Linked DNA regions of Euzebya rosea. The protein of the gene in region 2 interacts with the protein of the main gene of each other region in a pairwise test. Links are inferred from orthologs where the notes say so. Each region holds a gene or a part of one and is shown on either strand. Other genes may lie near its edges.

Region 1 (4,383 bases), on a different replicon or contig from region 2:
GTTGACCGTGCCGGTCGGTGCCACCGGTGCCGGTGACGAGGCCGGGCCCGAACCCGACGAGCCCATTCCCGACGAACCCATGCCCGACGAACCCATGCCCGCGGGGGCCATGTCGTCGTCCATGGACCCGGCGGTGGGGATCCTGCGCACGTTCGACGGCTCCGACCGCGGCGCCGCCGGCGGTTCGGCGCTCAGTGGCGGCGCACCCATCGGCTCGGCCGTGGGCATGTCGTTGTAGTCGTCGTCGTACTCCTCGACCAGGCCGAGGAAGTGCATCGCACGCTTCCATCCGTTGGACGCCATCTGTTGCTCCCTTCCATGCCCCCCGGGGGGCGGTCGTGGCCGGTTGGTGGCCACGGTAGTTCGGTTGTGCTCGTGGACCGGCGAGGTGTCCCGCCCGTCCGGGCGGTCAGCCGTCGCGCGGACCGAAGATCGCGGTGCCGAGGCGGACGAGGGTTGCCCCCTCCTCCACCGCCAGCTCGTAGTCCCCGCTCATGCCCATGGACAGGTGCACGATTTCGGGGAAGGACTCGCGCAGCTCGTCGCGCAGGGTGCGCAGCCGCACGAACGCCGGACGGGGATCGACCCCGAGCGCGGGGATCGTCATGACCCCCTGGACGGAGATGCCGGGGATCTCCCGGATCCGGGCGATCGCCGTGGGGGCATCGTCGATGGAGAAGCCCGCCTTGTCGGGGTCCTCCCCGGCGTTGACCTGCACCAGGACGCGCTGCACGCGCTGGTGGTCCCGAGCCTCCGCGGCGATGGCCTCGGCCAGCCGCATGGAGTCCACCGAGTGGATCAGCGTCGCGGCTCCCACGACCAGGCCGACCTTGTTGCGCTGCAGCCGGCCGACGAAGTGCCAGCGGACACCCAGCGGAGGGTCGGCCTCGTGGCGAGCCGCGAGCGCCTTGGCCCGGCTCTCGCCGAAGTCGACCTGCCCGGCATCGCGCGCCGCACGGACCGCGTCGTCGTCGAAGGTCTTGGAGACCGCGACGACGGTGATCCCGCTGGTGGACCGGCCCGCACGCCCAGCGGCCTCGGCGATCGTGCGCCGGACGTCGTCGAGGCGCTCGCCGATGCTCGTCGCCATGTCGGTCATGGTTCCTCCCGCACGATCACGCCGATCTGTCGTCCCGGTGGGAACGCGTCGGCGTCGGCAGTCGATGCCCGGTGGCTGAACCACACCTCGGCGTCACAGCGCGTGCAGCCGCCGACCCGATGGGTCCGGGTGACGCCACGGGCCGCCAGCTGGAGGGCGACGGCACCGGGAAGGTCGAGGGAGTCGGTCCCCCACGACGTCCGAGCCCGCGCCCCGGGAAGTCCGGTCGTCGACACGACCTCCTCGGCCATCTCGGTGGGGACCTCGTAGCAGCACGGCCCGATCGCGGGGCCGATGACGGCCGTGGCCGACTCGGCCGGGACGCCGCTGCTGGCCAGCAGCGCATCGACGGCCTCGCCGACGATGTCGAGCGCCACCCCTCCCCTGCCGGCATGCACCGCGCCGATGGCGTCGCCTGCCGACAGCAGGACGGGCACGCAGTCGGCGACGAAGACGCCGAGCGGCGTGTCGGGTCGCGTGGTGAGCAACCCGTCCGCCTCGGGTGGTGGGCCCCCATCGACCCCCTCGACGGTCGCGACGGCACGTCCGTGGACCTGGCGCATCAGCGCGACCGGTGCATCCGGCTGCCCCATCTCGGCCAGGAGGGCGCGCCGCGCCGCCATCGCGTCACCATCACCGACGGTGTCGGAGGCGGTGCCGTGCGCCCGGGTCGAGAACCCGTAGCGCACGTCGGACCGCCCGGGCACGAGCCCGGTTCGGGGGACGGTGGGCGGCGCCACGGCGCTCGCCGGGACCGCGCCCGTCGCGGTTCGAGGGGCGTTCACGTCGTCGTCGGGTCAGCGGCGCAGGAACGACGGGATGTCGAGGTCGTCGTCACCGTCGTCGTCGGCCACACGGTCCGACGCCGCTGGCGAGCGGAACACGTCCTCGTCGTCATCGTCGTCCTCGAGGATCGAGGGCAGCGGCGGCGGGCTGTCCACCCGCACGGTCCGACCGAAGTCGGGGCGGGAGGGCTCGCGCGTCGGGCGCAGCGGGGTGACGTTGGCGGCCTGGGCCGACATCTGCGTCGGCGCCTTCTCCTGCGCGGAGGTCGGCGAGTCGTTGAACCCGGCTGCGATGACGGTGACCTTGACCTCGTCGCCGAGGGAGTCGTCGATCACCGTACCGAAGATGATGTTGCCCTCGGGGTCGGCGTGGTCCTGGACGGCCGCAGCGGCCTCGTTGACCTCGTGCAGGCCCAGGTCGGAGCCACCGGCGATGGTCAGCAGCACGCCGCGCGCACCGTCCATGGAGGCCTCGAGCAGCGGCGAGGAGATCGCCATCTCGGCGGCCTGCCGTGCACGACCCTCACCGCGCGCCTTGCCCACGCCCATGGTGGCCGACCCGGCGTCGCGCATGACGGTGGAGACGTCGGCGAAGTCGGTGTTGATCAGGCCGGGTGTGGTGATCAGGTCGGTGATGCCCTGCACGCCGTGCAACAGCACGTCGTCGGCGAGGCGGAAGGCCTCCAGCATGGAGGTCTCGGTGTCGGAGATCTCCAGCAGCCGGTCGTTGGGGATGACGATGAGGGTGTCGACCGCAGCGGCCAGACGGTCCACACCGTGCTCGGCCTGCATCGCACGCCGGCGGCCCTCGAAGGCGAACGGCCGGGTGACCACACCGATGGTGAGGGCGCCGAGCGACTTGGCGATGTCGGCGACGATCGGGGCGCCACCGGTACCGGTGCCACCACCCTCGCCGGCGGTCACGAAGACCATGTCGGCCCCCTTGAGGACCTCCTCGATCTCGTCGCGGTGCTCCTCGGCGGCCTTCTCGCCCACCTCGGGGTCCGAGCCTGCGCCGAGTCCACGGGTCAGCTCACGACCGACGTCGAGCTTGACGTCGGCGTCCGACATCAGCAGGGCCTGGGCGTCGGTGTTCACCGCGATGAACTCCACGCCCTTCAGGCCGGCTTCGATCATGCGGTTGACGGCGTTGACTCCGCCACCTCCGATCCCGACCACCTTGATGACGGCCAGGTAGTTCTGTGGTGCGGCCACGAACGTGTCTCCTTGTCATTTCCCTGCGCTCTGCCGGCGCAGCTGTTCACTTCAACATGGGGGAAGACCCCTCACGAGCCGCTCCCCGAGGGGGTGATCCGTGGTGGGCATGGTGGGCGTGACCGTGTCGATCGAACCCTAACCCTCAAGTAGAGGGTTATACTTATGTAAACCTCTTGACTGGTCAGACCTTACGCACTGCCTTCGCATGCGTCAACCTGACCACCCTGCCGGTGCCCCGGAGCAGTCCTCGTGAAACGGTGACGGCGGGTGGACGGTGGGGTCGGCGCGGCGGACAATCGCCCGTGTCCGCGCCGTGCACGAGGGTTGCACGGCGGTCCGTTCGATGAGGGGAACCACCACCATGCAGGTCAACGCGCAGTCAGCCAGGTCCGTCGTCCGTTCCTCGATGCGCGCCGCGCTGCTGGCGCTGATGCTGCTGGCCACGGGCTGCAGCGCCCAGGACGTCGCGGAGAACATCGCCAACCAGGCGCTGGAGGAGGAGGGCATCTCCATCGACCTCGACGGCGACCAGATCACCGTGGACGGCCCCGACGGGCAGGTCAGCGTGGGACAGGGCCTGCCCGCCGACTTCCCGGCGGACTTCCCCCTCCCCCCGGGGGCCGAGGCACAGGGTGGTGCGGCGGGGGCGGGCCGTGACGTCGTGGCCGCCTTCCAGGCCGACGGGTCGGTGCAGGAGGTGTCGGACTTCTTCGCCAGCGAGCTGCCGGCCGCGGGCTACGAGATCACCCAGACGGCCGGTGACGGCTCCACCGGACAGGTCTACAGCGTCTCCGGCAACGGCTGGACGGGCGAGGTCGCCGTCGGACAGGGCGTCGGCACCAGCTTCACCGTCACCCTCGACCGCCTGGAGTAGGTCGCCGACGTCGGCCCTGCGACGGCCGGCGCTGGCGTCCGGGTCCGGTGCTCGACCCGCCGCCGAACCCGAGATCGGTACCGGGCGACGATTGTCGGCAGGGGTGCATCGGTGCACCCGTCACCACAATCGTCGCCGGTTGCCGATCTCACGAAATCGGTATCGGGCGCCAATTGTCGACATGGGTGCACCGGTGCACCCGTCACCACAATCGTGGCCGAACGCCAATCGGCGCCTCAGCCGGTGTGGGAAGGCAGCCTCGTGCCAGCACGATCCCTCCCAGGGGGCTCCGCCCCCTTCGACCCCCGGTGCTGGCGTTGCGGTCCAGTACTGCTTCGGTGTGGAAATCCAGCCTCACGCCAGCACGATTCGTCCCAGGGGGCTCCGCCCCTTCGACCCCCGGTGCT
Region 2 (4,456 bases):
GCGACGAACATGCGGTTGGGTCATCTCCTGGTCGTGTGGCGGGCCGGTCCGGTCGGTCGACCGGGCCCTGTCACCGTCGGCGGATCAGCGCTGCGGCGGTGCGTCGTGCGTCGGCCTCTGCGGCGAGCACCTGCTCGACCGATTCCGCCGCGTGCACGTCGTGGGACTCCAAGGTTGCCGCGACGACCTCGGTGATGCCGAGGAAGTCCAGCCCTCGTTGCAGAAACGTCTCCACCGCCACCTCGTTGGCGGCGTTGAACGCCGCCGGCGCGGTGCCGCCGGCTCGGCCGGCCTGAACTGCCAGGCGGACCATCGGGAAGGTGTCGTCGTCCAGGGGCTCGAAGGTCAGGTTCTGCGCCGTCGTCCAGTCCATCGTGGTCGGCGCGAACGCCAGCCGCTCCGGCCAGGTCAGGGCCAGCTGGATCGGCAGCCGCATGTCGGGCGGCGACAGCTTGGCCACCGTGGCGCCGTCGACGAACTCCACCATCGAGTGCACGATCGACTGCGGGTGCACGACGACGTCGATGCGGTCGTAGTCGATGTCGAACAGCAGGTGGGCCTCGATGACCTCCAGGCCCTTGTTGGCGAGGGTCGCGGAGTTGATCGTGATGACCGCACCCATGTCCCACGTCGGGTGGGCGAGCGCGTCGTCGACGGTCACCGTCTTCAGCTCGTCACGGGTCCGCCCGCGGAAGGGCCCGCCGGAGGCGGTGAGGACCAGCCGTCCGACCTCCTCGGCCCCGCCGCTGCGCAGGCACTGGGCGATCGCGGAGTGCTCGGAGTCGACGGGGACGACCTGGCCGGGGGCCGCCGCGTCGTGGACCAGCTGGCCGCCGACGATCAGGGACTCCTTGTTGGCCAGCGCCAGCTGGCTGCCGGCGTGCAGGGCCGCCATCGTCGGGGCCAGGCCGATCGAGCCGACCATGCCGTTGACGACGACGTCGGCGCCACAGCCGGCCACGATCGCCGCGGCGTCCGGGCCGTCGACGACCTCCACGCCGGGCAGCGCCTCCCTGATCTCGCGGGCAGCGTCGGCATCGGCCACACCGACCAGCGACGCACCCGACCTGCGGGCCTGCTCGATCACGTCCGTCGAGCGGCCGCATGCCAGCGCCACGACCTCGAACCGGTCCGGCCAGCGCTCCACGACGTCGAGGGTCTGGGTGCCGATCGACCCGGTGGCCCCCACGAGGGCGACGGTGCGTCGTCCCGTGGTGGGCGAGGGTTCGACGGGGCTCACGATCGTCCGGTGATCCGCTCGGCCGCCCCGACGGCGACGGGCAGGATCCTGCCGCTGGCGACCTGGTAGTTGGCGTACAGCTGTCCGCAGGCCGCGTCGATGTCGTTGCCGCGGTTGGCCCGGATGGTGGCGGAGATGCCGCCGTCGACCAGCACGTCGGCGAACGCCCGCTGCTGCTCCACCGTCGGCGCCGACCACGGCACGGCCGGGGTCGGGTTCATCGGGATGAGGTTGACGTGCGCGGAGCCGCCGGGCATGTGGTGGCTGAGCAGTCGGCGCAGCTGGTGGGCCTGGGCGACGTCGGTGTTGACGTCGGCGATCATCACGTACTCGAAGGTGACGCGGCGACCGGTGGCCTCCAGGTAGTCGCGTGCGGCGGCGAGCAGCTCCTCGAGGGGATGCTGGCGGTTGACCGGGACCAGGTCGTTGCGCAGGCCGTCGTCGGGGGCGTGCAGGCTGACCGCCAGTGTGATCGGCAGGTCCAGCGCCTGGAGCTTGCGGATGCCGGGGACCAAGCCGACCGTCGAGACGGTGATCGAGCGCGCCGACAGGCCGAACGGGCCGTGCAGCCACTTCACGCAGTCGAGGGTCACGTCGAGGTTGGCCAGCGGCTCGCCCATGCCCATGAACACGATGTTGGTGACGTGGTCGGGCACGCCGTCGGGCAGGGGGGACAGCTCGGGCCAGTCGGCGGCGCTGCCCTCGGGGTCGGTCAGGAGGCGCTGCATGACGGTGACCTGGCGAAGGGTCTCGCCGACGCCGAGCTGGCGGCGGAAGCCGATCTGCCCGGTCGCGCAGAACGGGCAGCCCATGGCGCAGCCCGCCTGGGTGGAGATGCACACCGTGGCCCGCGCCGCGCGCTTCTCGGTCCTCGGGTAGAGCATGAGGACGCTCTCGATCTCCTCCTTGCGCTCGCCGTTGCCGCACTCGAGCAGGACCTTGCGGGTCAGGCCGCCGTCGGCCTCGCTGACCTTGACCACCCGCGGACGCGTCTGCATCGCCGCCGACAGCTCGTCACGCAGCGCCGCCGGCAGGTTGGTCATCTCCTGCGGGTCCTCGACCCCCTTGGTCAGCCACTCCGTCAGCTGGCCGCGCCGGTACCCGGGCTGGCCCTCGAGCAGCACATCGAGTCCGGCCTCGGTGTAGGGGTCCGGCGGGGTCTTGCCGGGGTCCGGCGGGGTCTTGCCGGGGCCAGGAGGGGTGGTGACGGCGCCGGACGGGGGTGACGTGGTCGGCGTGGCGTCGGACGTGTCGGACATCGGTATCAGATCCCGAATGCGAGGAGGACGAGGTGGGTGACGGGCAGGGCGAACAGCAGCGCGTCGATGCGGTCCATGACGCCGCCGTGTCCGGGGAAGATGCCGCCGAGGTCCTTGATACCCAGATCACGCTTGACCAACGATTCGGCGAAGTCACCGAGGGTCGCGGCGACCACGACCGCGGCCGCGAGGGCGAGGGCGGGGACCAGGTCGACCCCCGGAACGGTACGCGTCGTGACCAGCGCCGCCATCAGCAGCGTGGTGGCCATCGCGCCGGCGAAGCCCTCCCACGTCTTGCCCGGGCTGACGGCGGGGGCGATCCTGTGCCGGCCGAAGTTGCGGCCGAAGGCGTAGGCCCCGATGTCGTTGGTGACGGTCAGCGCGGTGCCGGCCAGGACGTACCAGTGCCCGTCGGGACGACGCAGCAGCATCGCAAGCGAGCTGGCGGCGACGACGACCCACACCAGCATCAGCGCCAGCGCCGCCATGCGGGACACCGCGTGGCCGGCCGCGTTGGTCACGAGGACGACGACGAAGCCGGCGAGCAGCGCGACGTACAGCCCGTGGACCTGCACGTCCGGCCCCCACCAGTAGGTGCCGAGGAGCATCACCGGTGCCGCCACCGCCGCGACGATGGTCGGTGGACGTGCCTTGGTCCGTGCGAACGCGCCGTCCAGCTCGTACAGCGCGATCACGACGTTGACGGCGACGAACACCAGGAACAGCACCGGCTCGAGCAGGAGGCTGCCGATGTACGCACCGGCAAGGCCCAGGCCCACGCCGATCGCGACGGGCAGGTTGCGACCGCCCCGTGGCGTCGCAGCCGCCGGGGCACCGTCAGCGGGTTCGGGGACCGCCATGAAGGATGAGGATGCAGGAGGTGGTCAGACCTCCAGCAGCTCGGCCTCCTTGACCTTCAGCAGCTCGTCGATGCGGGCGGTCGCCGCGTCGGTCCGCTTCTGCAGGTCGTCCTCGGCGCGACGCAGGTCGTCCTCGGTGATCTCGCTCTCGCCCTCGAGGCGCTCGAGCTCGGACTTGGCGGCACGGCGGGCGTTGCGGACGGCGATGCGGCCGTCCTCCGCACGCTCGCGGGCGATCTTGACGAACTCCTTGCGGCGTTCCTCGGTCAGGTCGGGGAACACCACGCGGATGACGTTGCCGTCGTTGTTGGGGTTCAGCCCGAGGCTGGACATCATGATCGCCTTCTCGATGTTGCTGAGCGCCCCGCGGTCATAGGGGGAGATCAGCAGCACGCGCGCCTCGGGTGCGGTGACGCCGGCGATCTGCTGCAGCGGCGTCATGGTGCCGTAGTACTCGACCGGCAGCTCGGTGAGCAGCTGGGGGTTCGCACGGCCCGTGCGGATCTTGGCGAACTCGGCCTTGGTGTGCTCGACGGCGCCGTCCATCTTCAGCTCTGCGTCGTCGAGGATGTCGTCGGTCACGTCGTAGTCCTTCGCTGGATCCATCGGCCCGGGACCTGCCGGCTGCTCTGTGTGTCGTCCCGTTGCTCAGCTGTAGCCATCGCTCAGCTGTGTGTGTCACTCAACTATCGTCCCGATCGGCTCGCCCGTCACGGCCCGGCGGATGTTGCCCTCCGTCCGCAGGTTGAACACGATGATCGGCAGGCCGTTGTCCATGCACAACGAGATGGCCGTGGCGTCCATGACCTTCAGCCCGTCCTTGAGCACCCGCAGGTAGTCGAGGCGGTCGTACTTCGTGGCGTCCGGGTGGATCGCCGGGTCGGCATCGTAGACGCCGTCGACCTTCGTCCCCTTCAGGATGGCCTGGGCGCCGATCTCCAGCGCGCGCTGGGCGGCGGCGGTGTCGGTGGAGAAGTACGGCGCACCGAGGCCGGCGGCGAAGATGACCAGCCGCTTCTTCTCCAGGTGGCGCACGGCGCGGCGGCGGATGTAGGGCTCGGCGAGCTCCTGCATCGCGACGGCGGACTGCACCCGGG

Evidence for each region. Proteins that work in one complex are often made in the same cells at the same time.
Region 1: the proteins of rlmN (region 2) and ftsZ interact in binary tests that used the Escherichia coli proteins (3 or more experiments, as listed by UniProt). The link is inferred for Euzebya rosea from one-to-one orthologs.

Annotation. Positions count from the first base shown.
Region 1 is NZ_PGDQ01000020.1:10,707-15,089, forward strand. What follows is about bases 999-3,858. They hold ftsZ (cell division protein FtsZ), read right to left. Parts: upstream 3,100-3,858; coding sequence 1,897-3,099; downstream 999-1,896. Other genes in these bases: CUC05_RS21345 (YggS family pyridoxal phosphate-dependent enzyme), read right to left, coding at 999-1,099; CUC05_RS21350 (purine nucleoside phosphorylase YfiH/LACC1 family protein), read right to left, coding at 1,096-1,884; CUC05_RS21360 (hypothetical protein), read left to right, coding at 3,446-3,858. Also shown: CUC05_RS21340 (cell division protein SepF), read right to left, coding at 1-303; more of CUC05_RS21345, read right to left, coding at 410-998; more of CUC05_RS21360, read left to right, coding at 3,859-3,976. UniProt on the Escherichia coli protein: Essential cell division protein that forms a contractile ring structure (Z ring) at the future cell division site. The regulation of the ring assembly controls the timing and the location of cell division.
Region 2 is NZ_PGDQ01000003.1:34,902-39,357, reverse strand. What follows is about bases 369-3,301. They hold rlmN (dual-specificity RNA methyltransferase RlmN), read right to left. Parts: upstream 2,500-3,301; coding sequence 1,237-2,499; downstream 369-1,236. Other genes in these bases: CUC05_RS03190 (phosphatidate cytidylyltransferase), read right to left, coding at 2,505-3,301; dxr (1-deoxy-D-xylulose-5-phosphate reductoisomerase), read right to left, coding at 369-1,243. Also shown: CUC05_RS03205 (M50 family metallopeptidase), read right to left, coding at 1-11; more of dxr, read right to left, coding at 71-368; more of CUC05_RS03190, read right to left, coding at 3,302-3,359; frr (ribosome recycling factor), read right to left, coding at 3,384-3,965; pyrH (UMP kinase), read right to left, coding at 4,038-4,456.